Regions from separate parts of the Gordonia metallireducens genome, predicted to be linked through region 3. Evidence: predicted binding sites of a transcription regulator. Region 3 holds the regulator's gene; each other region holds the start of a gene.
The links. The regulator LexA, encoded in region 3, represses DNA repair genes until DNA is damaged. The targets are predictions, from matches to a motif close to CGAACANNTGTTCG.

Region 1: LQD00_RS13780 (HNH endonuclease signature motif containing protein) is a predicted target of LexA. The motif match lies at 4,243-4,256, and genes of this name have one in related genera.
Region 2: LQD00_RS10870 (HNH endonuclease signature motif containing protein) is a predicted target of LexA. The motif match lies at 5,055-5,068, and genes of this name have one in related genera.

Annotation. Positions count from the first base shown of each region.
Region 1 is NZ_JAJQJP010000034.1:51,662-59,449, reverse strand. Features, by position in the region: gene LQD00_RS13795 (hypothetical protein) at 1-463, opposite strand, end outside; gene LQD00_RS13790 (UDP-glucose dehydrogenase family protein) at 542-1,978, opposite strand; gene dcd (dCTP deaminase) at 2,122-2,694, opposite strand; gene LQD00_RS13780 (HNH endonuclease signature motif containing protein) at 2,715-4,214, opposite strand; tRNA gene LQD00_RS13775 (tRNA-Gly) at 4,371-4,444, shown strand; gene LQD00_RS22755 (hypothetical protein) at 4,876-5,007, shown strand; gene LQD00_RS13770 (sodium:solute symporter family protein) at 5,004-6,479, shown strand; gene LQD00_RS13765 (hypothetical protein) at 6,570-7,691, shown strand; gene LQD00_RS13760 (NADPH-dependent F420 reductase) at 7,723-7,788, shown strand, end outside.
Region 2 is NZ_JAJQJP010000028.1:1,734-9,521, forward strand. Features, by position in the region: gene LQD00_RS10850 (hypothetical protein) at 1-190, opposite strand, end outside; gene LQD00_RS10855 (TetR/AcrR family transcriptional regulator) at 423-977, opposite strand; gene LQD00_RS10860 (ABC transporter permease) at 1,103-2,155, shown strand; gene LQD00_RS10865 (DUF1214 domain-containing protein) at 2,217-3,173, shown strand; gene LQD00_RS10870 (HNH endonuclease signature motif containing protein) at 3,433-5,025, opposite strand; gene LQD00_RS10875 (glycoside hydrolase family 43 protein) at 5,251-6,228, shown strand; gene LQD00_RS10880 (AMP-binding protein) at 6,261-7,788, opposite strand, start outside.
Region 3 is NZ_JAJQJP010000057.1:195,988-203,775, forward strand. Features, by position in the region: gene hrpA (ATP-dependent RNA helicase HrpA) at 1-1,983, shown strand, start outside; gene nrdR (transcriptional regulator NrdR) at 1,957-2,445, opposite strand; gene LQD00_RS22275 (LysM peptidoglycan-binding domain-containing protein) at 2,545-3,081, opposite strand; gene lexA (transcriptional repressor LexA) at 3,322-4,029, shown strand; gene LQD00_RS22285 (putative PEP-binding protein) at 4,034-5,707, opposite strand; gene LQD00_RS22290 (DeoR/GlpR family DNA-binding transcription regulator) at 5,858-6,628, shown strand; gene pfkB (1-phosphofructokinase) at 6,625-7,584, shown strand; gene LQD00_RS22300 (PTS fructose transporter subunit IIABC) at 7,654-7,788, shown strand, end outside.

The sequences.
Region 1 (7,788 bases), on a different contig from region 3:
CCTCCCCGCGTGCGATGAGCGCACCACCGGCCTCCTCGACATCTCGCCGCGCCATCCGGAACAACCGAATGTGTTGGCGTCCCATCAGAAACGTGCCATCGGAATCCTGCAGTCGTTCACGTCCGCGCGAGATGAGATCGAAGAGTTCGTCCTGCCACTCGGGCGATGTGGGTGATTCGACCCGTCCGATTCGGGTCAGGTGGTCGGCGATGGCACGGTCGAGCGCTCCGAGTGAGAGCGCGGCGTCGGCATAGGTGTCGGCGACGGTGCCGCGGGAGGTGTCGAAGCGTCCGACCGACACGCATCCGTTCCCGTCGAGCCCCAGGAGGACCACTCGAGCGTCGCCGTCAAGCCCGCGCAGACGGAGTTTGGACCGCACGTCGTCGAGCACTGCGGACTCGACCGGGCTCTCTGCTGCCGCAGAGGCCGGTCCCACAGCCGAATCGAACACCGTGTCGGTCATCTGATAATTCCTGCACTTGTGCACCTCGCCCAGCACGCCCCCACGGCGAGAAGGTGTCCCCTGATCACATCGCGGGGTTCAACCTAACACGTGTACGGAGGGAACCGCTTTCGTCGGCGAGCCGTTCACCTGCGTGAACGAACTGGTTGTCCCGGTTTTTCGCGCGGGCACGGGACCGCCGAGCGCGCGGTAGTCCCACCCCGCCGACCGCCAGGCCTGCGAGTCGAGGCAGCGTCTGGCGTCGACGATGCGCTTGTGCCGCACCACCGATGCGAGCTCGTCCGGCGACATGTGCACGAACTCCGCCCATTCGGTTGTGACGACGACAACATCCGCTCGATCGCACGCGGCGCGTGCCGAGGTGGCGTAGCTCAACATCGGCTGTACCCGGCGCGAGTTCTCCATGGCCTGAGGGTCGAACACGGTGACCGATGCGCCGTCGAGCGCGAGACGGCCGGCGACGGCGAGAGCGGGCGAATCCCGCACGTCGTCGCTTTCCGGTTTGAATGCGGTTCCGAGTACGGCGACATTGCAGCCCAGGACTTCTCCCCCGAGCGCTTCGGCAACCAATTCCGCGGCGGCGCTGCGTCGACGCATGTTGATGGCGTCGACCTCGCGCAGGAACCCGACTGCGCGAGGCGCACCCATCTCATCGGCGCGGGCGGTCAGTGCACGGATGTCTTTGGGCAGGCAGCCTCCGCCAAAGCCCAAACCTGCGTTGAGGAATCGTCGCCCGATCCGGGCGTCGTGCCCCATCGCGTCGGCGAGCGTGCCGACGTCGGCGCCGGCGATCTCACACAGTTCGCTCATCGCGTTGATGAACGAGATCTTCGTGGCGAGAAATGCATTGGCCGATACCTTGACGAGTTCGGCAGTGGCCCAGTCGGTCTCGATGAACGGGATTCCGGTTTCCAGGACCTCGCGGTAGATGTCCCGGACCACCTGACCGGCCAGGGATTCCGCCTGCGGGACCTGCGGGTCGTCGACGAGTCGCCCGACACCGAGGACCATACGGTCGGGCGACAGGGTGTCCTCGACGGCGAAGCCTTCGCGGAGGAACTCCGGACTCCATGACAGCTCGATCTCGGCTCCCGGCGCCGAGAGGTTCGAGATCCGTTGCGACAGTTCCTCACACGTGCCGACGGGGACGGTGGACTTGCCGATCAGAACGTGTCTTCCCCGGAGCGTGGGAACAAGTGAATCGACTGCCGCGTGGACGTGTGACAGGTCGGCGCGATGACCGCGTACCTCCTGCGGGGTGCCGACGCCGATGAAGTGGACCGAGGCGTGGTCGGCGGCTACCGAGTGGTCGGTGGTGAAGCGCAACCGGCCGGCGTCGAGGTTGCGGCGGAGGATGTCGGCGAGCCCGGGTTCGAAGAACGGGACGTCACCGGCCTGCAGGCGTTCGACCTTCTGTGGGTCGATGTCGATTCCGACGACGTCGTGTCCGAGTTCGGCCATGCAGGCCGCGTGCGTCGCGCCGAGATAGCCGCAACCGATCACCGTGAGCTTCATGGTTGCAACGATTACCCAGGTGGGCCTGCCGCCAACCAACCATGGCGTGGCGGGTGGTGATCGGGTGGGTGAACGTCAGTCGACCGCCGCCGGTTGAGTAGGCGAGGAACCTGCGACGAGCCGTATCGGAACCTGTCGCGCAGTCAGTCGTTCTTGATGAAGTTCAGGTATGCCTTGGACGGGGTGGGGCCGCGTTGTCCCTGGTATTTCGACCCGACCTTTTCGCTGCCGTAGGGGTGCTCGGCCGGGCTGCTGAGGCGGATGAGGCAGAGCTGCCCGATCTTCATGCCTGGCCACAGCGTGATCGGGAGGTTGGCCACGTTGGAGAGTTCCAGGGTGATGTGGCCGGAGAAGCCGGGGTCGATGAAGCCGGCGGTCGAGTGGGTCAGGAGGCCGAGGCGACCGAGTGACGACTTCCCTTCGAGGCGTCCGGCGAGGTCGTGGGGCAGGGTGCACACCTCGAGGGTGGAACCCAGCACGAACTCACCCGGGTGCAACACGAACGGCTCACCCGCTGTCGGTTCGACGAGGGTGGTGAGTTCGTCTTGGCGTTGGGCCGGGTCGATGTGGGTGTACCGGGTGTTGTTGAACACGCGGAACAGACTGTCGAGCCGGACGTCGACGCTGGAGGGCTGGACGAGCGCAGGGTCGAATGGATCGATGGCGAGGCGCCCGTCAGCGATCTCGGAGCGGATGTCGCGGTCGGAAAGCAGCACGTGTCGAGGTTATCGAATGGTCAGGGTGGATCTGCGGCGGTATCCGTCGGCCCCGCCTTGTCTGCCTCGACCCGCGTGCCGAACCGGCGCCGGTGAGCGTCGGCCCGCATCCGGCTGAGTACCTCGTCGGTGCGGTGGGCGCGGTTCACCCGTGGCGTCTGATCCGGGTGTGATCGCGGTGGATGCCAGATGACGCGACCTGCGTCGACCCCGTCCGCGACGATCGTGGTCGCCCACTGGTCCTCGCGTGTGCCGACCGCCCGGTTGTGCGCGCCGCATGTGGTGGTCAGGTTGTCGATGTCGGTGGGGCCGTTCTCGGCGGCCCACTCGATGACGTGGTGGAGTTCGCAGTCGAAGGACGAACGGGTGCAGCGTGGGCACGTGCAGCCGCCGTCGCGGCCCACTGCGGCGATCCGCTGCGGTCGGGATGCCAGACGCTTCGAGCGCCCGAGGTAGAGGACCTCGGCGGTGTGGTCTCGAAAGACCTCCAGGTGCTGCTGCGCCTCGGCGGCGAGCTCGACGGCGTCTTTGATCGGGAGCAGTGCGCCTGTTGCGGTGCGCGCGGGAGCTCCGGCACGCTCTCGGAGCGCCGACTCGGTGATAGTGACGATGACGTGCGGTGGCAGTCCGTGGTGAGAACCGCCGAGGGCGCCGCCGTCGAGGACGCAGCGCAGCAGTGCGCTGAACGCGTCGTGGTTGCGTTTCTCGGTCGAGCGGTCGTCACGCTCGGCCGCCGCCGCGAGGGCTTTGGGGTCGGCCTCTGCCGGATCTCCGATGGGTGACGACGGATCGTCGGGGTTGTTCATGCCGGGCGCTGCCCACACCGCCAGCACGACGTCGAGCATGGCCCGCGTCTTGGGGTCGAGCGTCGCCGTCAGTTTGGACATCAATTGTGCGTCCTGCGGCCCGAGCCGCATGCCCCTCATGCGTGCACGGTCTCGGTCGTCGGTGAGAGTGCCGTCCGGGTCGAGGTGGGCGAGGATGCGTGCGCCGAGTTCGCGGAGCGAGGCCGGGTCGTACTCGCGGGCGTAATGGGCGAGCGTCGCCTCCGCGGCTTCGCGGTCTGCAGTGTCGACGCCGGCCGGGATCTTACGCATCACCTCGACGATGACATCGACATTTCTGCCCGAGATACCGCCGTCGGCAACGCCTTTCGCGGTTTCCGGAAACCTCGGCTCAAGAACTTCACCTTGCATGTCGGGGAACCTGCCGATCGCCCACACACGGTTGAGGAGTCGGTTGGCCTCGCCCCTGCGGTTGAGCACGCTTGTGACGAAGTTGGTGACCGTCTGACAGCCCGCCTTGCGGTAAGCGGAGCGCTCGTCGATGGCGACCATGTGGTCAGCGAAGAGTGACAGCATGCGACGCTCGGCGCGCTCATGCTCGATCGCGACCTTGAGCAGGTCAGTATCGGAACAGGCGGTGGACGCCGTCTCGCTGATCTCGTCCAGCAGCGCGTGCAGACGCTCGTACTGGTCGAGAAGAAGTGGTTGTGGTGCAGATGGCTCGCCGAAAGCCATGATCAAACCCCCGTCATCATGGCTAACTCGAAACTATGTTCGAGTCTACGTGCGTCCCCGCAGGTGCGCAACCCGTTCTGCGAAGAATTTTCGCGCCGCTCGCGAAGACCCGACCCCGGTTTGCTAGGCTTTCGGTCGCGAGCCCAGCGCTCGCACGCCGATGTAGTTCAATGGCAGAACATCAGCTTCCCAAGCTGAATACGCGGGTTCGATTCCCGTCATCGGCTCCACACGTACCGGTGCGCCTTCGGACGGCGCCGCGCATATCGCGAGCAACCAATCTGGCGCGCATGACATTTCAGGTCCCCTTCGGTGTCCGACGTCATCCTGCATGCAGACTCGACACTTCCCCGTCCGGCTCGGCAGATCCTGCGGGCCAAAGCCGGTCCGCCGGCGACGATTCCCCCTGGTAGGCCCTGGACAACCCTGCGAATCGATCTCTACCCGTTGCGGAGATGTATACAACCGGCTAGCGTGTTCGACGTGAGAGTGTTGCGTGTCACACGGCCGTTACATGACGAAGATACCCTCACGAACTCGTAATCAGGTTCTCCATCAGGGACTTAGCGTTCACCCCGCTCAACGTCGAGCGCAGGAGACCGTCGTACAACCAGCCCTCGGTGTACACAATCATCTCAATATCTAGGAAGAAGGCCACCGGATGGATTCAGTGTCCGTTCCTGCCGTTGCCGCCTCGATCGCCGTCATGGTGCTCGGCGGCGGTGCGCCCCTGGCGGCAGCGCTCATCCTCAACTGGCGTGACCGGGTCAAGTCGAAAGGCGCCGACCAGTGAGTTTGCAGACAGTCTTCACCATTCTGATCGCGGTCTACTTCGTCCTGATCCTCGTCGTCGGAATACGTAGCAACAAGAAGATCAGCACGTCGTCGGACTACAGCGTCGCCGGCCGGAACATGGGTCCGGTCCTGGGCACGATGACTTTCACCGCCACTTACGTCTCCGCCCTGACCGTGATCGGTCTGGTCGGCTCGGCGAATGGCATGGGACTCGCGTTGGTCCCGTACACGTTCGTCGGCCTCGGCTGCGGATTGTTGTTCCTCGTGCTCCTGTCCAGTCGGGTCCACCGGGCCGGTCGCACGTCGGAGAGTGTTCCCGAGTTGCTGGGAAAGCGGTACGGGGACAAGACGGTTCGCGTCACCTCGGCCGGCACCATCGTCATCGCCTATTTCGTGTACCTGATCGCCCAGCTCTTCGCGGTCGGCATCCTGCTCTCCACGACGATCGGTTTCAAGGTCTGGGCCGTGATCCTGGTGGTCGGCACCATCTTCGTGCTCTACACCCTCACCGGCGGTATGCAGGCCGTCGCCCGTACCGACGCCTTCCAGCTGGTGGTGCTCGTGGCGGCAGTCCTGCTCGCCCTCGTCCTGGTCATCACCAAGGTCGGCAGCGACGGACTGAGCTGGAGCGACGGGCCCGGCCTGTCGCAGTTCCTCGGCGGCCCGGTGCCGAGCGCGATGCTCGCCTTCGGCTGGGGCCTCTCGTGGGGACTCGGAGTCGCCTGCATGCCGAATTACCTGCAGCGCATCCTGTCCTGCCCGGACGTCCGAACCACTCGACTCGTGCTCGGCTGGGGTTCGGCCATCTCCTTCTGGCTGGTGAACGCGCCCATCCTGGTCATCGGCATCGGTATCGCCATCATCGACCCGACCATGACCGGCGACTCGGCACTGCCGTCATTCCTGCTGACGCACGGCGGCACACTGATTGCCGCACTGGCGCTCACCGGTCTGATCTCCGCGGTGATGTCGACGACCGACTCGCTGCTCCACGTGATGGGCGTGTACTTCGGACGCGACATCCTGTGCACCCTGCGGAAGATCGACGACGACGCGAAAGCACTGAAGCTCGCCCGGATCTCGACCGGCGTGATCGGCGCACTCGCGGTGGCGACGGCCACCTACATGTCGTTCAGTCCGCTACCGCTGATCCTCACATTTGCGTCCTACGCCGTTTCGCTGCTCGCCGCCGGACTGTTCGTCCCGCTGTTCATCGGCCTGCTCTGGCCGGGGGCGTCGAAGACCGGCGCCGTGGCGTCGATGGTTGTCGGCGTCATCGTGCTGATCGTGTTCGAGGTCCTGCGCAAGCAGGGCGTCATCGAGCTCCACGGCATCGTTCCCACGGTGGTGTGCGCGATCATCGCGATGATCGTCGGATCGTGGTGGGACGGCCGACGGGCGGAGTCGACGACGCCGCAGTCCGATGAGTCCGATGAGGTGGAACAACCGGTCGCCGTTCCGACGGTGTGATCGACCCGCGGCCGGGCTGTCGTCTCGCAGAGAATGCGACACGGCAGCCCGGCTGTGTCATGTGCTCACCCCGCCGTCCACAATCGTGAGATGCCGAGCGGAACATCCTCATACGGCAGCTTCTCCCGGGACGGTTCGACGATCCGGACGGAAGCCGTCGCCGACCGCGCGATGACCGACCGGATCGGCCGCACGCATTACCTGAACCAACGGCTCGTGTGGGTCGTGCTGATCCCGGCGCTGTGCATCGTTCCGGGAGTCTCGCTGGTCGTCGGCGAGATCGACGAGCCGGCTACCGTCGTCCTCGCCTACGTGCTACTCGGAGTGGTCGGTGGCCTCGTCATGCTGGCGGTGCTCACCTGGGTGCTGCTCTACCAGACGGGACCTCGCGAATGGGCACTCAAGATCCCCGAGGGGACACAGGTGTCCGCCGAGTTCGGACCGCACGAGATCTCGTTCGGATGGGTCGGCGCGCGGTCGACCCTGCCGGCATCGGGCGTCCGGTGGGTCAAGCACCGAACACGTACCGCGACAACGACTATCGCAGGGATGGGCACCACGTTGATCATCCCGAACGAACTGGTGCCGCTCGAGGTCCGCGACCATCTGCTCGCCCGATTCGATCCACGGCCGCCGCTCCTCGGCCGACGTCGCACGACCGCCCCGCCGCCGTCCTCGATCTCATACTCGGCGCACCGCACAGTGGTTCGCGACGGCGGCACCGTGCACATCAGCTGCGTCGCCGACGACGGACTCCCCGACCGGTTGCAACGGTCTCTACGCAGAGGGCCTGTTGTCCCCGCGACCTTCGCCGCCGTGCTGGTACCGCTGGTCGCCCTGCTCTACTTCGGCGCCTACGTCGTGGCGGTCATTCTGGCGGCGGCGCTGGTGTTGCTGGCGGTTCTGTTCTTCACACCGTTCGCCGGTCGGTGGTGGTTTCGTCGGACGGTGGCACCGGGAACGACGATCTCCGCCGAGTACGGACCCGACAGGATTCGTCTGCGTCTCGGCGCGTATGACCGGACCATCGACCGGACGTCGATCCACCGAGTGAAACGAGTGGGCACCGCGCTGCAGGTGTCACCACGCACCGCGACCGACGTGCTGCTGATCCCCGACGAACTGGTTCTGCCGGACATCGCCGAAGAACTACTCGCAGAGTTCGGCCGACGCCCAGGGTGGCGCAGGCTGGTCGACGCCCTCCGACGCTGACCCGTTCGGCGTACACACTGCGTCACCCCTGTTGATCCCCGGATCACACAAACCCCGGCCCGGGGAATGCACCCACCCCGGCGACCGTTGCGCGAAG
Region 2 (7,788 bases), on a different contig from region 3:
CCTGCAGCTCGCTCCCGGCGGATACGAAGGTCGCGTTCCGCAGGGTCGACGTAATGGAGGTGCCGTCCGCGGAGGCGATCGACAGGTGTGAGGGCGCAGCTGGTGCCGGCGCTCCATGGGCAGTGCCGAACGAGATCGTGAGCACGGCAATGGCCAGCGCGGTGATGCCGAGCAGGCGGAAACGCTTCATCGGTCGCTCTCCACTTCGTCGTCTGCGTGTGGTCGGTGCCGTCGCCGCGATGACCACACCCGGCCGCCTGGCGACGTCCGAGCGCTATGTCGGGTTCGAGCGGTGTGATTCTCGCACCGTCGCGAGCGACCGTGGGTCGTGTCCGGATTCATTGGTATGAACGGATGACGCCAGGCTGTGGGCAGTGTCTGTGCGTGAGAAGCGTCGCGGGACGGCCTCAGCGCAAGGCGGGTCAGTCGTCGGCCGACGGACGCATACCCGCCAACATGATGGACACGAGGCGCGGTACGAGGTTCGGGGTCGCTGCCGCGACGGCGTCGGGCTGAGGGCGCGTGATGAGGCCGATGCCGACGATCAGCTCGAGTGCGTCGAGGTCGTCGCGGACCAATCCTGCGTTCTTGGCCGAACTGAGCAGTTCGTCGACGCGGGCCAAGGTCTGGGCCTGGGTGGTGCGAACCGCAGCGGTCACGTACTCGGCCAGCGCCGCCGACAGGGCGCCGAGATCCAGATCGACGAGCCGGTTCACGAACGTCGTCCACGCTGTGTCGGGTGTGGTGGTGATGTCGGTGAGACCCTCGTCGGCGGCGCGCCCGATGTCGTTCAGGATTGCGAGCGCCACTTCGTCTGCGAGCGCATGCCGGGACTCGAAGTTCCGGTAGAGGGTGGCGATTCCCACCCCGGCACCCTCCGCGACGGTCTCGAGTGCGACACCGCCGCCCAGTGCCGCGAACAGTCGACGGGCCTCTTTGACGATCGCCTGACGACGCCGTGCTGCATCCGCTCGCATGCCCACGTCCTCTCGAGCCGTTGACTCGTCCATCACATCGGTGTTGACAGCCCCAGTTTAACCGGAGGATTATCATCCACTATAAACGGAGGAAAAGCATCCGGTTTAGATCTGGAGGACGTGCGATGACATCCACGGAGTTGGGAACCACGGCGAATGAGGAGAAGGCGGCGTCGGGAAAGAAGACGCCGCCGCCCGTGGTGATGCTGGCGGGTCTGACCGCCGGCTTGGGCGCCATCCTCATCCTGCTGCTGATGGTGTTCATCCTGCCGTCACTGAAGAGTGGTGCCCACGATCTGCGGGTCGGCGTGGTCGGTTCGCCGGCTGCGGTCGGTTCGTTCGAGCGGAGCCTGGCCACGGCTGCTCCCGATGCGTACGAGCCCCAGCGCTACGACTCGGAGGCCGCGCTGCGGGACGCGATCGAACACCGTGAGGTGGTCGGCGGCTTCGTGATCGACGAGGCGGGTGTCCACACCCTGGTTGCCGGCGCAGGCTCGGCGTCGATCAGTGGGAGCCTCACCGGTACCGCGCAGGCGGTCGGGCAGGCGACAGGGGAGAAGGTGACGGTCGAAGACGTGGTCCCGCTGCCCGAGGCCGACCCGACCGGCATCGGCATCGGTGGTCTCGCGTTCCCGCTCGTCTTCGGCGGCATCGTGCCGGTCGTCGCGTTCCGGAAGATCTTCCCGCGTGGCAACGGCTGGTACCTGACCGGTCTGATCACCTTCTCGGTCGTCGGTGGCGTCATCGTCGCGTCCATGCTCACCTTCGGGTTCGGCAGCATCGACACGGGACTGTGGTCGACGGAGTTCTGGGCGGTCGCCGGTTCCATCGCGCTCGGTGTCGCCGCCCTGGCCATCCCGCTGGCGGGCCTGCAGAACGCGTTCGGCGCCAAGGGTTTCACCATCGGTGCGATGGTCATGATGTTCCTCGGCAATCCGCTGGCCGGTATCGCCGGCTCGGCCGCGTGGCTGCCGTCCGGGCTGGGCACCGTCGGACAGATCCTGCCCCCGGGTGCTGCCGGAACCCTGGTCCGTTCGGCCGCCTACTTCGGCGGTGCAGGCGGTCTCACCGCGGGACTGACACTGGCCACGTGGATCGTCGTCGGTCTGGTGCTGTTCGTCACGGGTGCGCGACGTGCCGCCGTGTCGGCAGCCGAGGCCGTCGAGATCGGCAGCTAGGCTTCGAATCCATATCGGGGCGTCGAGTATCGAGCGCCCAACTGATCGAGGGAGACAGAGCATGTCGGGCCATGTCAACGTGGACAATTTCGTTCGGGCGGAGACGCACCGGATGTTTGCCGACATCCAACTGGCCGCCGGCGGGGTGGGGAAGTTCCGCCACAACCGGGAACCCGCCTCGATCGACGAGCAGACGGTGATCCGGCTCAACCGCGACACCCTCTACAGCTTCGCCGTCGTCGACCTCGCCGAACCGGCCGCCCTCACACTGCCCGACGCAGGCGAACGATATGTGTCCGCGATGGTCGTGAACGAGGACCACTACGTCGGCGGCGTTCTGCACGCCGTGGGTGAGCACACGCTGACGCAGGAACAGTACGGATCGAGGTATGTCCTCGTCGCGGTGCGGATTCTGGTCGATCCGACGAATGCTGCCGACGTCGCCGCGGTCGGTGAGTTGCAGGATCGGACGACGATCGCCTCGGCGTCGTCGGAACCGTTCGTTTCTCCCGACTACGACACCGCGAGCCTCGACGCGACCCGCAACGCGCTGTTGGAGTTGGCCAAGGGACTCGACTCGTTCGACCGAACCTTCGGCGCCCGCGATGACGTCGACCCGGTCCGACACCTGATCGGGTGCGCCGCGGGTTGGGGTGGTCTCCCTACCTCGGAGGCGACCTATGTCGGCGTCGACCCGGCCACCGGCCCAGGACATTACGAACTGGTCTTCGCCGACGTCCCGGTCGATGCCTTCTGGTCGGTGTCGGTCTACAACGCGGCCGGGTTCTTCGAGCCCAACGAGGAGAATCTGTACACGGTCAACAGCGTCACCGGCGTTCGCAACGACGATGGTTCGATCACCGTCCGGTTCATCCCGGACACCTCGGGCGACGTCCCGCCGAACGCGATCGTGACTCCGGAGGGCTGGAACTACCTCATCCGCTTCTATCGCCCCCGCCCCGAGATCCTCGACGGCACGTGGACTCCGCCGGTGTTGAAGGCGGTTGCTCAGTCCTGAGGTCGACTGCAGATTCGTATGACGTTGTGCCCGGATTCCGGGCACAACGTCATACGATCCTAAGAGTGGTTGCGCGCGTAGCCCTCTCGCCCGCTGAGGTGCAAGGAGTGATAGCGACGGGCCGTCCTCGCTACCTGAGGTGCAGGGAGTGATAGCGACGGGCCGTCCTCGCTACCTGAGGTGCAGGGAGTGATAGCGACGGGCCGTCCTCGCTCCCTGAGGTGCGAGCGCAGCGAGCCTCGAAGGGCCGGCGACGCTCCTATCCTGAGTGCCCGTACGCGTGGTCGAGAAGTGCTGAGGCGACTACGAGTTCGACGGGTGTGGCGTCACGGAGGTCGATGACTTCACGCAGGTGGAGGCGTGGGGTATCGCCGGACTCTTCTGGTCCGTGAATTTCGGTGCGCACTTGTTGGAGGTGTTCGGTGAATCGGCGGGGTATGTCGGGTCGCCGGTTGATGCGTTCGGGGTTGGGTGGTGCGCCGGGTTCGGCGTTGAGTCGCCATGCGCAGCGGCCTTCGTCGGGTCCTTCGCGCACCATGCGGGTGGTGTAGTCGCCGGGTTGGTTACTGACCATGCGGTTGTGTTTTGGGCAAGCGGGTGCGAGGTCGGTGATGTCGGTGAGTCCACCTGCTGCCCAATCGAGTTGGGCGTGATGCATCTCGACGTGTGCGGCGGCAAGGCCGCAGCCGGGGGTGGAGCAGTTCTCGCCGTCGGGTCGGGCGAAGGAGGCGAGGCGTTGTTCGCGGGTGGCGAGGCGTTTGCCGCGGCCGAAGTAGAGCGGGACGGCGGTGGCGTCTTTGAACACCGCCAACCAAGGCTGAGCATTGGCGGCCATGTTGATGAGCTCGGGGATGGGGATCAGGGTGCCGGTGGCGGTGGTGGCGAGCCCGGCTTCGCGTTGGAGGTCGGTGAGGTCGGCTTTGATGATCAGCTGGGTCGGCAACCCGCGGTGACTCTTACCCAGGAGGCCGTCGTCGAAGACGGCTTTGAGGAGTGCGTTGACGGCGTCGTGGTTGAGCTGGGCGGGGGTGCGGTCGTCGCGTTCGGCCGCAGCAGCCACCGCGTCGGGGTCGGCGTCTTCGATCGATCCGTGTGGGGAGTCGGGGTCGTCGGGGTTGTTCATGCCGGGTTTGGCCCAGACGGCGAGCAGCATCGTGACCCGGGCAAGGAGTTCGGGGGTGAGGTTGGCGGTCATTCTGGCGGTGCCGTCGACACGTTGGCGGTGAACCGACAGATTCCGTCGGCGTGTGCGGTCGGTGTCGTCGGCGAGTGTGCCGTCGGGATCGAGGTGAGCCAGCAGGCGTGCACCGAGGGCGGTGATGTCGGCGGGGGTGTGGTCGATGGCGATTTCGGCCATTTGTCGTTCGGCGGCGACTTTGATGTCGTGGTCGACGGCGTGGGGGATCTGGTCGAGGACGTCGAGAACGGCGTGCACGTGGGCGGTTCCGACGCGACCGTCGGCGAACGCCTCGGCCAGGGCCGGATGTGTGGGTTCGAGAGCTTGGCCGGTGGTGAAGTCGGGGTAGGTCGCGGTGGCCCGGGTTTGTTTGAGCCGCTTACCCGGGTAGGCCATGCGCAGTCGGAACTTCATGTAGTCGATCACGCTGCGGTAGCCGAACTTACGCGGCAGGTCGCGTTGGTCGGCTTCCACGATCTGTTGGTTGCCGGTGTAGGTGAGTCGGGCGACGGCTCGTTCGATATGAACACCGGCATCGTCGACCTCGGCATCGGACAGTCCGGTGAAACCTGCATTCTGCAGCTTGTCCACGATCGTGTCGAGTTCGTCGAGTAGTGCGGGCATCCGGGCAGGGGAGGTCTCGTCGACATCGCCGCTCGATTCGATATTGGTCATGACGGTCACCCCCCCCGGATCTCGCTGTACGAATATACGTTCGAATGTACACCCAATACTGCTGCCACGCAGAAGTTTTCGGCACCGCTGTGGAGGCCGAGGATTGTCGGTGGCGTCGTGTAATGGGCCGCTTTCGACGATGGGTGCCCGGTGGGAAAAGAGCATCGGCGTCGGTTATCGGGCATTTGCATGCGTGCAGCAGTGTCTTTCGCGGATACTGCTCCAATGTTGTTGCCCCGGCGAATCCTCGCTACCCGGACCAGGATAGGCACCCTCGCTGTCGCGGTTCTCGCGTTGTCGGCGTTACTGGTCGCGACTCCGGGTACTGCCGACGCGGCGAGCTGGCGTTACACGATGGTCGGGTTCTCCAACACCAGCGCCCGCCATATGGACGTGTACCAGTCCTCGGACGCGACCCGGTTCAAAGCCCTCCGATTCGGGGCGTATCGACCACCGTCCGGCCTGGTGCGTGATCCGAGCATCTACCGCAGCGCCGACGGCTGGTACTACGTCACCTACACCACCGGTTCGACGACGATCGGCTTTGCGCGGAGTCGCGACCGCGTCAACTGGAACTTCATGCACAACTACCCGGTGCCGCTGTGCTGCGCTTTCCTGCCCGGCACCGGCGACGGTTCGGGCTCGTCGGCCGGTTCACTGAGCTTCGGATCGGCCGGTTCCAGTGACGGGCCGTCGTTGTCGCCGTTCACCACCAAGGCCTGGGCCCCGGAATGGTTCGTCGAGGGCGGTCGGGTGCACGTGATCCTGTCGATGTCGACCGGTGGCGGGTTCGTGCCGTACCTGATGACCGCGCTCGAGCCGGGGCTCCGGCTGTGGAGTCCGCCCGTGCCGATTCTCGGTCTCCGTGCCGACCGCATCGACACCACGATCGTCAAGGTGGGCGGGACCTACCACGCCTTCACCAAGAACGAGACCAAGAAGGTCATCGAGCATGCGGTATCCGGGTCGCTGCTGGGGCCGTACCGATTCGTCCGGCCGGGGCCGTGGGGCCGCCTGGTCGAGGGCTCGGCCGTGGTGAAACTGCCGAATGGGAACTGGCGTCTCTACCTCGACGCCTACCGGGACCGGCGGTACTTCTACTCCGACAGCCGGGACGGCCTCTGGTCGTGGACGCCGTTGAAGGAGCTACCCGGACTGTCCGGGTCCGTGCGGCACTTCGGCGTTATCCGTGAGCCGGTCTAGGGCTGTCGAGCAGCTCTCGGTCCGGCCGGTGGTCAGGCGCCTTCCGACAACTGCGACTTCACCTCGGGTTTGAGCACCTTCCCGACCTTCGACCGCGGGAGATCCGGCCAGACGTGCACCACCTTGGGTGTCTTGACGCTGCCGATGCGGGCCTTGACGAAGGCGATCACTTCCTGAGGGTCGACGGCCTGCCCGGCGCGAGCTTGGACGACTGCCTCGACCCGCTCTCCCCACTTCTCGTCCGGGCGGCCGATGACCGCGCAGTCCTGGATGTCGGGGTGCGCCAGCAGCGCCTGTTCGACCTCTACCGAATACACGTTGAAGCCGCCGGTGATGATCATGTCCTTGGCGCGGTCGACGATGAACAGGAAGCCGTCGTCGTCGAGGTAGCCGATGTCGCCGGTGTGGTGCCAGCCGAACTTCGACGCCTCGGCTGTGGCCTCCGCGTTCTGGTAGTAGCCAGGCGTGACCAGCGACGACCGGATGACGATCTCGCCTCGTTCGCCGCGGGGCAGGTGGTTGCCGTTGGTGTCCATGATGGCGAGGGTGACCAGGGGTGTCGGTCGTCCCGCCGACGAGAGTCGTTCGGTCGCAACCGAACCGTCCTGGCGGAAGTGATCGGCCGGGGACATCGTGGACACCATCATCGGTGCCTCGGTCTGCCCGAAGAGTTGCGCCATCACCGGTCCGATGCGGGTCAGGGCCTCCTCCAGCCGTGCCGGTGACATCGGCGCGGCGCCGTACCAGAAACATTGCAGCGCAGAGCAGTCCGTGTGCTCGAGCGACGGGGAGGCGAGCACCATGTACAGCAGGGTGGGTGGCAGGAAGGTGTGTGTCACCCGGTGTCGCTCCAGAAGTGACAAGAAATCCTCGACATCGGGCTTTCGCATGATGACGATCTCGCCGCCCAGGCACAGGATCGGGAAACACAGGACGCCGGCCGCGTGGGTGAGGGGAGCCAACGCCAGATAGACGGGACGACCGTCGAACGGATAGCTCATCAACGTCAGCGACGTCATCGTCTCCAGGTTGACCCCGGTGAGCATCACGCCTTTCGGAGTGCCGGTGGTGCCTCCGGTGCCCGCGATCATCGCCAGGTCGTCGACCGCGGCCACCGGGACACCGCCCCCGGAAACGGGTTCGCCTGCGGTGTCGATGAATTCCGTCCACGACAACGTGTCCGACGCCGGAGCGTCGTCGTCGAAGCACACCCACGTGTGGATTCGAGGCAGCGTGTCGCGGATGGACTCCACGAGCGGCTCGAACGACTTCTGATAAAGCAGGGCCACGCAGTCGAATCTGTCGAGCAGCGTGCGGTTCTCGGCCGCCTCGTTGCGCGGGTTGATCGGACACCAGACCGCACCCGCACGGCTGATGCCGAACACCGAACCGAACGCCGTCGGATCGTTCGCGGACAGGACGGCGACCTTGTCGCCGGGGCCGACGCCGCGTCGTGCCAGGGCGGACGCGACCAGCCGCGACAGATCGACCACCTCCGCGTATGTCAACGACACCCCGTCGGTGGTGAAGCAGGGCGCCGACGGGTCGAGCGACGCGCCC
Region 3 (7,788 bases):
ACCGAGGGCCGCGAGTTCACCGGGGCCCGCAACACGACCCTGATGATCTTCCCGGCGTCCCCGCTCGCCAAGAAGCCGCCGTCGTTCATCATGGCCGCCGAGGTCCTCGAAACCTCTCGCCTGTTCGCGCACACGGTCGCCGGCATCGATCCGTTGTGGGCGGAGAAGCTGGCCGGCGATCTGGTCAAACGCACGTACAGCGAGCCGCACTGGTCGTCGAAGCGCGGTGCCGCGATGGCCTACGAACGGGTCACGCTGTACGGCGTCACACTCGTCGCGCAACGTCGCGTCGACTACGGCCCCATCGACCCGGTCGTCTCCCGCGAACTGTTCATCCGCCATGCCCTCGTCGAGGGCGACTGGCGTACCCAGCACCCGTTCTTCGAACGCAACCGCGCCCTGCTCGAAGCGGCCTCCGACGTCGAGAACCGCATGCGCACGCGCGGGTTGGTGATCACCGAGGATCAGCTCTTCGAGTTCTACGACAAGCGCGTCGGCCCCGAGGTCACCTCCGCACGGCACTTCGACACGTGGTGGAAGAAGGCCCGACGTTCTGACGCGGCTCTGCTCGATCTGAAGCCCGAGGACGTCGCGGCGAGCACCGAGGCCGCGCCCACCGACTACCCGGGTGCCTGGCAACAGGGCGACACACGATTCGAACTCCGCTACCGGTTCGAACCCGGCGCACCCGATGACGGTGTCACCGTGATCATCCCGCGCGCTCTGCTCCCCCATGTGCGCTCGGCGGGTTTCGACTGGTCGGTGCCCGGCATGCGGACGGAACTGGCCACCGCACTGGTGAAGTCGCTGCCCAAGCAGCTGCGCAAGTCGATGTCCCCGGCACAGCGTTTCGCCGAGCTGGCCCTGGCGCGCCTCACACCCCGGAGCGAACCGCTCACGGTCGGGCTCGCACGCGAGCTCACCACGATCACGCAGATGACGGTCACCGCAGCCGATTTCGACGTCGACCGGGTTCCGGCCCACCTCAGGATGCACTTCGCGGTGGTCGACGACGCCGGAAAGATCACCGCGCGTGCCGATTCCATCGCCGAACTCCAGCGTGCGGGCACCCCCGCCGCGACGAAGACGGTGAAGCGCACCCTGTACCGCACCTGGACCGACGAGGGCATCGGCACGCTCGCCGCCCAGCGGACCGTCGACATCGCCGGACAGCGCCTCACCCGCTACCCGACAATCGACGCGATCACCGACGATGCCGGGCGAACCCGCGGGGTGGTCGTGATCGACGCAGCCTCGGAGCAGACCCGTGATCGGTTGGCGGAGAGAGGGATCGTCGCACTGCTCGACCTCGCGATCCCGCCGCTGCACCGACGGGTCGCCGGTTCACTCGGGGCGGCGGGCCGACTCGCGTTGAGTCAGAGTCCCTACCCGGATCTCGATGCGCTGCTGGCCGACTGCACACGCCGCGCCATCCGCGATGTCGTCGCGGGCCTCGACGCCGGCACGCTGTCCGCGGTGCGCTCACCCGAGGCGTTCCGCGCGCTCACGGAGAAACTGCGGCCGCGGATCTCCGAATCGGCGCCGGAGTATTTCTCTCTCGCTGTCGAATCCCTCGGGTGGGTGGCGCCGGTACGCGCCGCGATCGACCGTCATGCCGGTTCACTCGCAGCCGACGACGTCGCCGAACAGCTCGACAATCTCGTCTTCGACGGCTTCATCGCCGCCACCGCGCGACGACATCTGGAGAACGTGCCGCGCTATCTCGCGGCGGCCGAAGCCCGGTTGACGGCACTGCCGGCCTCCGCGGCCCGGGACCAGGCCGGAGTGGCCGTCGTCGACCGGGTGACCGAGCGGTGGGCCCAGCGACTGACGCAGGTGCCCGAGCACCGGAAGGCGGTCGTCAACGACGAGGCGCAGTGGCTCGTCGAGGAGCTGCGGGTGGGATTGTTCGCCGAGCGACTCGGTACCGCGTACCCGGTGTCGGAGAAGCGGGTCCTACGAACTCTTGACCGACTCGGCTGAGGCCTTTCCGGAATCGGACGACGCCGAACGCAGGTCGTCGATCTCGCGCTGGAAGTCCTCGACGGAGTCGAACGAGCGATACACCGACGCGAAGCGCAGGTAGGCAACCTCGTCGAGGTCGCGCAGCGGCTTGAGAATCGCGAGTCCGACCTCGTTGCTGGGGATCTCGGCCGATCCGCTGGCACGTACCGTGTCCTCGACCTGCTGGGCGAGCTGTGCCAGCGCGTCCTCGGCGACGTGGCGTCCCTGGCATGCGCGCCGGACGCCCCGCATCACCTTCTCGCGACTGAACGGTTCGGTGACCCCGTTGCGTTTGACCACCGCGAGCACTGCGCTCTCCACGGTCGAGAAGCGTCGCCCACACTCCACGCAGGAGCGGCGACGCCGGATGGCCTGCCCCTCATCAGCGACACGCGAGTCGATGACCTTGGTGTCGTCGTTCTTGCAGAAGGGGCAGCGCATCGTATCCTCACGCAGGTCACGGGACACTCTGATGCAGCCGGGCCGCATGCCAGGCCGGTAGTCGGCCGGTCCCTGTGACATCGAGGATACCGCCCGCGCTCAGTGATACCGGGGGGCGAGGAGGGGCTGGCCGACGCGAAGGCCGCTGGACGGGAGGTCGTTCAGCTGGATGATCTCGTCGACGACCGCCTCGCGGGGCATCTCCGGGGCGACGCGTGATGCGATGGTGCTCAGCGAGTCGCCCGAGCGCACGTGGACGACCTCGGTGCCGACCGAGGAAGGCGTGACCGTTGCGGCGTAGTTCTGCCCGACGACCGCGATGACCCACACCGCCAGGGCGAGTCCGACGCCGGCCAGGATTGCCGTCGCCGTGCGCCGGCGCCGGCGGATGACCGCCGAGGGGGCGGGCTGCGCGGGATGCTGGGCCGGGACGACGGGTCCACGACCGCGCAGGCCGACCGGCGAGGCGCACTGGGTGGAGGCGACCCGACGGACCCGAACCACCGACTCGGGCACCGGGCGGCCGTCGGCGGGACGGCGGCCGTCGCCGCGGCGCATCGGGCGCGGACGTTCCAGGATGTCACCGCGGACCGGATCGGTGGAGCGGACGGGGTCGATGAGAGTGGCGGTGCGCATGGTGCCCTCCGTGTTTCCGGTCGAACTCTGTCCGTGCGTCCGACTGCGTCGTCGGCGTTCGAACTGTTCGAGTGTCGATCACCTGTTCGATGAACTGATGTTCGAATTTGTAGCACGGCACTCCGACAATTGTCTCGCGACACGTCGAACAAATGTTTGATGCGGTCGGCATTCTGGGCTAGGGTCGTCGGCAGACAAGCGATCTACCAGCACGTTCGGAAATCGAGAGGAAGCCCGATCATGAGCGATGACGGCGGTAAGCGCACCGGAGCGCGGGGCGCCGACGAGCCCGTCACCCCGGCAGACATAGCGGCGGCCGAGGCCTCGCTGACGCCGCGGCAGCGCGGAGTACTCGAGGTGATCCGCAAATCCGTGCGCGAACGCGGTTACCCGCCGAGCATCCGTGAGATCGGTGACGAGGTGGGTCTCACCTCGACCTCCTCCGTCGCCCATCAGCTGCGGACACTCGAACGCAAGGGCCTGCTCAAACGCGACGCCAATCGTCCGCGGGCGGTCAACATCGCGCCGAGCGAGCCGCCGACGCCCACGTCACCGACCGGTGGCGCGCTGCCCGAGCCCACCTTCGTGCCGGTGCTCGGCCGGATCGCCGCAGGTGGTCCGATACTCGCAGAAGAAGCCGTCGAGGACGTGTTCCCGCTCCCCCGCGAGCTCGTCGGCGAGGGTTCGCTGTTCCTGCTGAAGGTCGTCGGCGAGTCGATGATCGACGCTGCGATCTGCGACGGCGACTGGGTGGTCGTCCGCCAGCAGAACGTGGCCGACAACGGTGACATCGTCGCCGCGATGATCGACGGCGAGGCCACGGTCAAGACCTTCAAACGCCAGAAGGGTCACGTCTGGCTGATGCCGCACAACGAGCTGTTCGACCCGATCCCGGGCGACGAGGCCGTCATCCTCGGCAAGGTCGTCACCGTGATGCGGCGAATCTGACCCCTCAGCTCTCGAGGACCGCGGCGGCAGCCGCGCGAGCCGCAGCCGGATCGGTGGTGGCGAGCGCGGCTGCCGCTGCGTTTTCGCAGGTTGCTCGCGTGACGCCGGCGAGCCGGGCACCGACCGCAGCGGCCGCCACCGGAGCACTCGACAACGAGGTCACCCCGAGTCCGACGAGCACACAGGCGAGGATCGGGTCCGCCGCCGCCTCGCCGCACACGCCCACCGGTTTCCCCTGATCCCGTCCGGCCCGCGCGACCGTCGCGATGAGGTGCAGGACGGCCGGCTGCCACGGATCGGTCAGGGATGCGAGGTCGGCCGACATCCGGTCGGCGGCCATCGTGTACTGCGTGAGGTCATTGGTGCCGATCGAGACGAAATCGACCTCGGACAGGATCGCCGGCGCGAGGATCGCGGCGGCGGGGACCTCGATCATGACCCCGGCGGTCAGTCCCCGTTCGCGCACCTGCGCGGCGAAGGCCGCCGCCTCGGCCGGTGAGGCGATCATCGGCGCCATGACCCAGGGGCTCGTCTCGGAGCCCTCGGCGGCGCGCGCGATGGCGTCGAGTTGGTGGGCGCGGATCTCGGGGTGCGCCAGGGCGATCCGGTCGCCGCGAACACCGAGAGCCGGATTGGCCTCCTCGGGCTGGTTCACGAAGCGCAGCGGCTTGTCCGAGCCGGCGTCGAGGGTGCGGATGACGACCTTGCGGCCGCCGAATGCGTCGAGGACCTCGCGGTAGATGTCCGCCTGCTCCTCCACCGTCGGTTCGTCGGCGCGTTCGAGGAAGGCCAGTTCGGTGCGGAACAGTCCGACACCCTCCACCGCATGGTCGGTGGCCGCGCGGGCCGACGACCCGTCGGCGACGTTGGCCAGGATCGCCACCTCGACACCGTCGGCGGTGCGTCCCGGACCCGACCAGCCCGCGACCAGAGCCGCCTGACGGGTGTGCTCGTCGACGCGGGCGCGCGCTGCGGCGTCATCGGGTTCCACGACGACCTCACCGGTTGTCCCGTCCACGAGTATCACCGTGCCCGAATCGATCTCGTCCAGGCCGGGGACCGCGACGATGCACGGGATGCCGAGCTGCCGGGCGATGATCGCGGTGTGGCTGGTGGGCCCGCCGAGGCGGGTGACGAGCGCGATGGTGGTGGCGGGATCGAGCCCCGCGGTGTCGGCGGGCGCCAGGTCGTCGGCGAGCAGGACCGACGGCACATCCGGCGTGGGCACTCCGGGCTCGGGCAGGCCCAACAGCTCGGCGAGGATGCGGTCGCGGACGTCGTTGAGATCGGTGACGCGCTCGGCCATGAGTCCACCGAGCTTGGTGAACACGGCGGCGAACTGTTCGGTGGCGGCGACCGCTGCCGACGGGGCCGAGGCCCCCTTGGCGATGAGTCCCGAGGCGGCACCGATCCACCCGCGATCCTCCGCGAGTCCGGCGGTGGCGGTGAGGACCTCGGCGGCGACACCGGTGTTCTGGGATGCACGCTCACGCAGACGCGCGGCGACCGCAGCCGCGGCGGCGGTGAACCGTTCGGCCTCCGCGGCGCGCTGGTCCTCGGCGATCTCGACGCCCGCGCTCAGCGCCTCCGCGGAGTGGTCGGGTCGGCGTCCCGGCCAGAGCGCGGGCCCGAGAGCCACACCACCGACGACCGGCGTCCCCGTCAGATTCTGCGTCATGTGACCACGGTTACAAATTCTTCTTGACTTGTCAACACAAACAGGCGTAAACACAGTTACTACAACACGCAAAGCAACATGTTCCCACATTGACGAAGTCAATCAGGGCCTTCGGACACGAGCCACGGGAACGATCAGAACGGAGCCGGTGTGTACGCCGAGGAGAGACAGCAGGCCATCGCCGAGGAAGTGCGCGTCGCAGGACGCGCCTCGGTCGCCGAGCTCGCCGCGAAGTTCGACGTGACGAGTGAGACGGTCCGCCGCGACCTCGCGGTCCTCGAACGCGCCGGGCACCTGCAGCGCGTCCATGGCGGCGCCGTCCGCCCCGAGGTCCTGCGAGTGATCGGTGAACTCGGCATCGACGAGCGTGAGACGGAGCAGACCGAGGAGAAGGCCGCGATCGGCCGTGCCGCTCTCCGCTTCCTCCCGCCCGACGGCGGGTCGGTCCTCTTCGACGCCGGTACCACCACCTTCCGGGCCGCCGAGGCCATGCCGCGCGACCGCGACCTCACGGTGGTCACCAACAGCCTCCCGATCGCCGGGCTGCTCGCGGGCCACCACGCCGACGGTCTCCACGCCCTCGGCGGTCGCGTCCGCGGGCTCACCCAGGCGACGGTCGGCGCCGAGACGGTCGCCGCCCTGGGACGCCTCCGCGTGACGACCGCGTTCATCGGCACCAACGGGCTGAGCGAGGCGCACGGACTGTCCACCCCCGACCCCGACGAGGCGGCCGTGAAGTCGGCGATGGTCGCCGCGGCCCGACGCGTCGTCGTCCTCGCCGACAGTTCGAAGATGGAGCGCGAGGAGCTGTCCGGTTTCGCCGGCATCGACGACATCGATGTCCTCATCACCGATTCCGGCATCGATCCGGAGTTCTCCGCCGCATTGTCGGCCCGCGGCGTCGAGGTCGTGATCGCGTGATCCTCACCGTCACCGCCAATCCGAGCGTCGACCGGACCCTCGAACTCGCCACCCCGCTGCGACGCGGCGAGGTCCAGCGGGCCGGCATCGTCCGCGCCGAACCGGGCGGCAAGGGCGTCAACGTCGCCCGCACCGTCGCCGCCGCCGGACTCCTGACCCGGGCCCTGCTGCCCGCTCGCGCCGGCGACCCCCTGCTCGCCGCGCTCGACGACCTCGGGCTCCCCTACGACGCCGTCCCCGTCGACGGCGAGGTCCGTTCCAACGTCACCATCGCCGAATCCGACGGCACCACCACCAAGATCAACGCGCCGGGCGTGACCCTGACGGCAGCTCAGCTCGAGTCGCTGTCCGCTCTGATACGGACCCACGCGAACGGTGCGGACTGGGTCACGCTGTGCGGATCGCTTCCGCCCGGCGTGCCGGAGGACTGGTACCGGACAGTGGCCGACGCGTTGGTCACCGCCGGATGCCGGGTGGCCGTGGACACCTCGGGAGCACCGTTGCGCGCCGCCGCAGCCGGACGCGTCGACCTGATCAAACCCAACGAGGACGAATTGGCCGAGCTCACCGGCGCCGATGCCGCCGAGCTCCGTGATTCCCTGTCCCGCAACGATCTCCGGCCGGTCGTGACCGCGTCACAGGACCTCGTCGAGCAGATCGGCGGCAGCGTCCTGGCAACGCTGGGAGCACGGGGTGCCGTCCTCGCCACCGCCGCGGGCACCTGGTGTGCGACCCCACCACCGATCGTCCCGCGCAGCACGGTCGGTGCGGGTGACTCGTCCCTGGCCGGCTTCCTCATCGCCCGGACACGCGGTGCTTCCGCTCCGGAATGCCTGCGGTCCGCTGTTGCCTACGGTTCGGCAGCCGCCGCGCTGGCCGGCACCGCCGCCCCCACCCCCGCCCACCTCGACCTGTCCGGGGTCACGGTCACGGAACTCTCCGGGGCCGGCCGATGAGATGACCCCGATCCCACGCCCCCAGCAGAACCCGCACCACACCAACCCTCCATTGCCGAAGGACATCTCATGACCGAGCAGATCATCACCGCGCAGACGGTGAGTCTCGACGTCGACGCCGGCGCCGACCCCGCCGCCGTCATCACCACCCTCGCCGATGCTCTGGCCGCTGCCGGACGGACCACCGATCCCGCCGACCTGGCC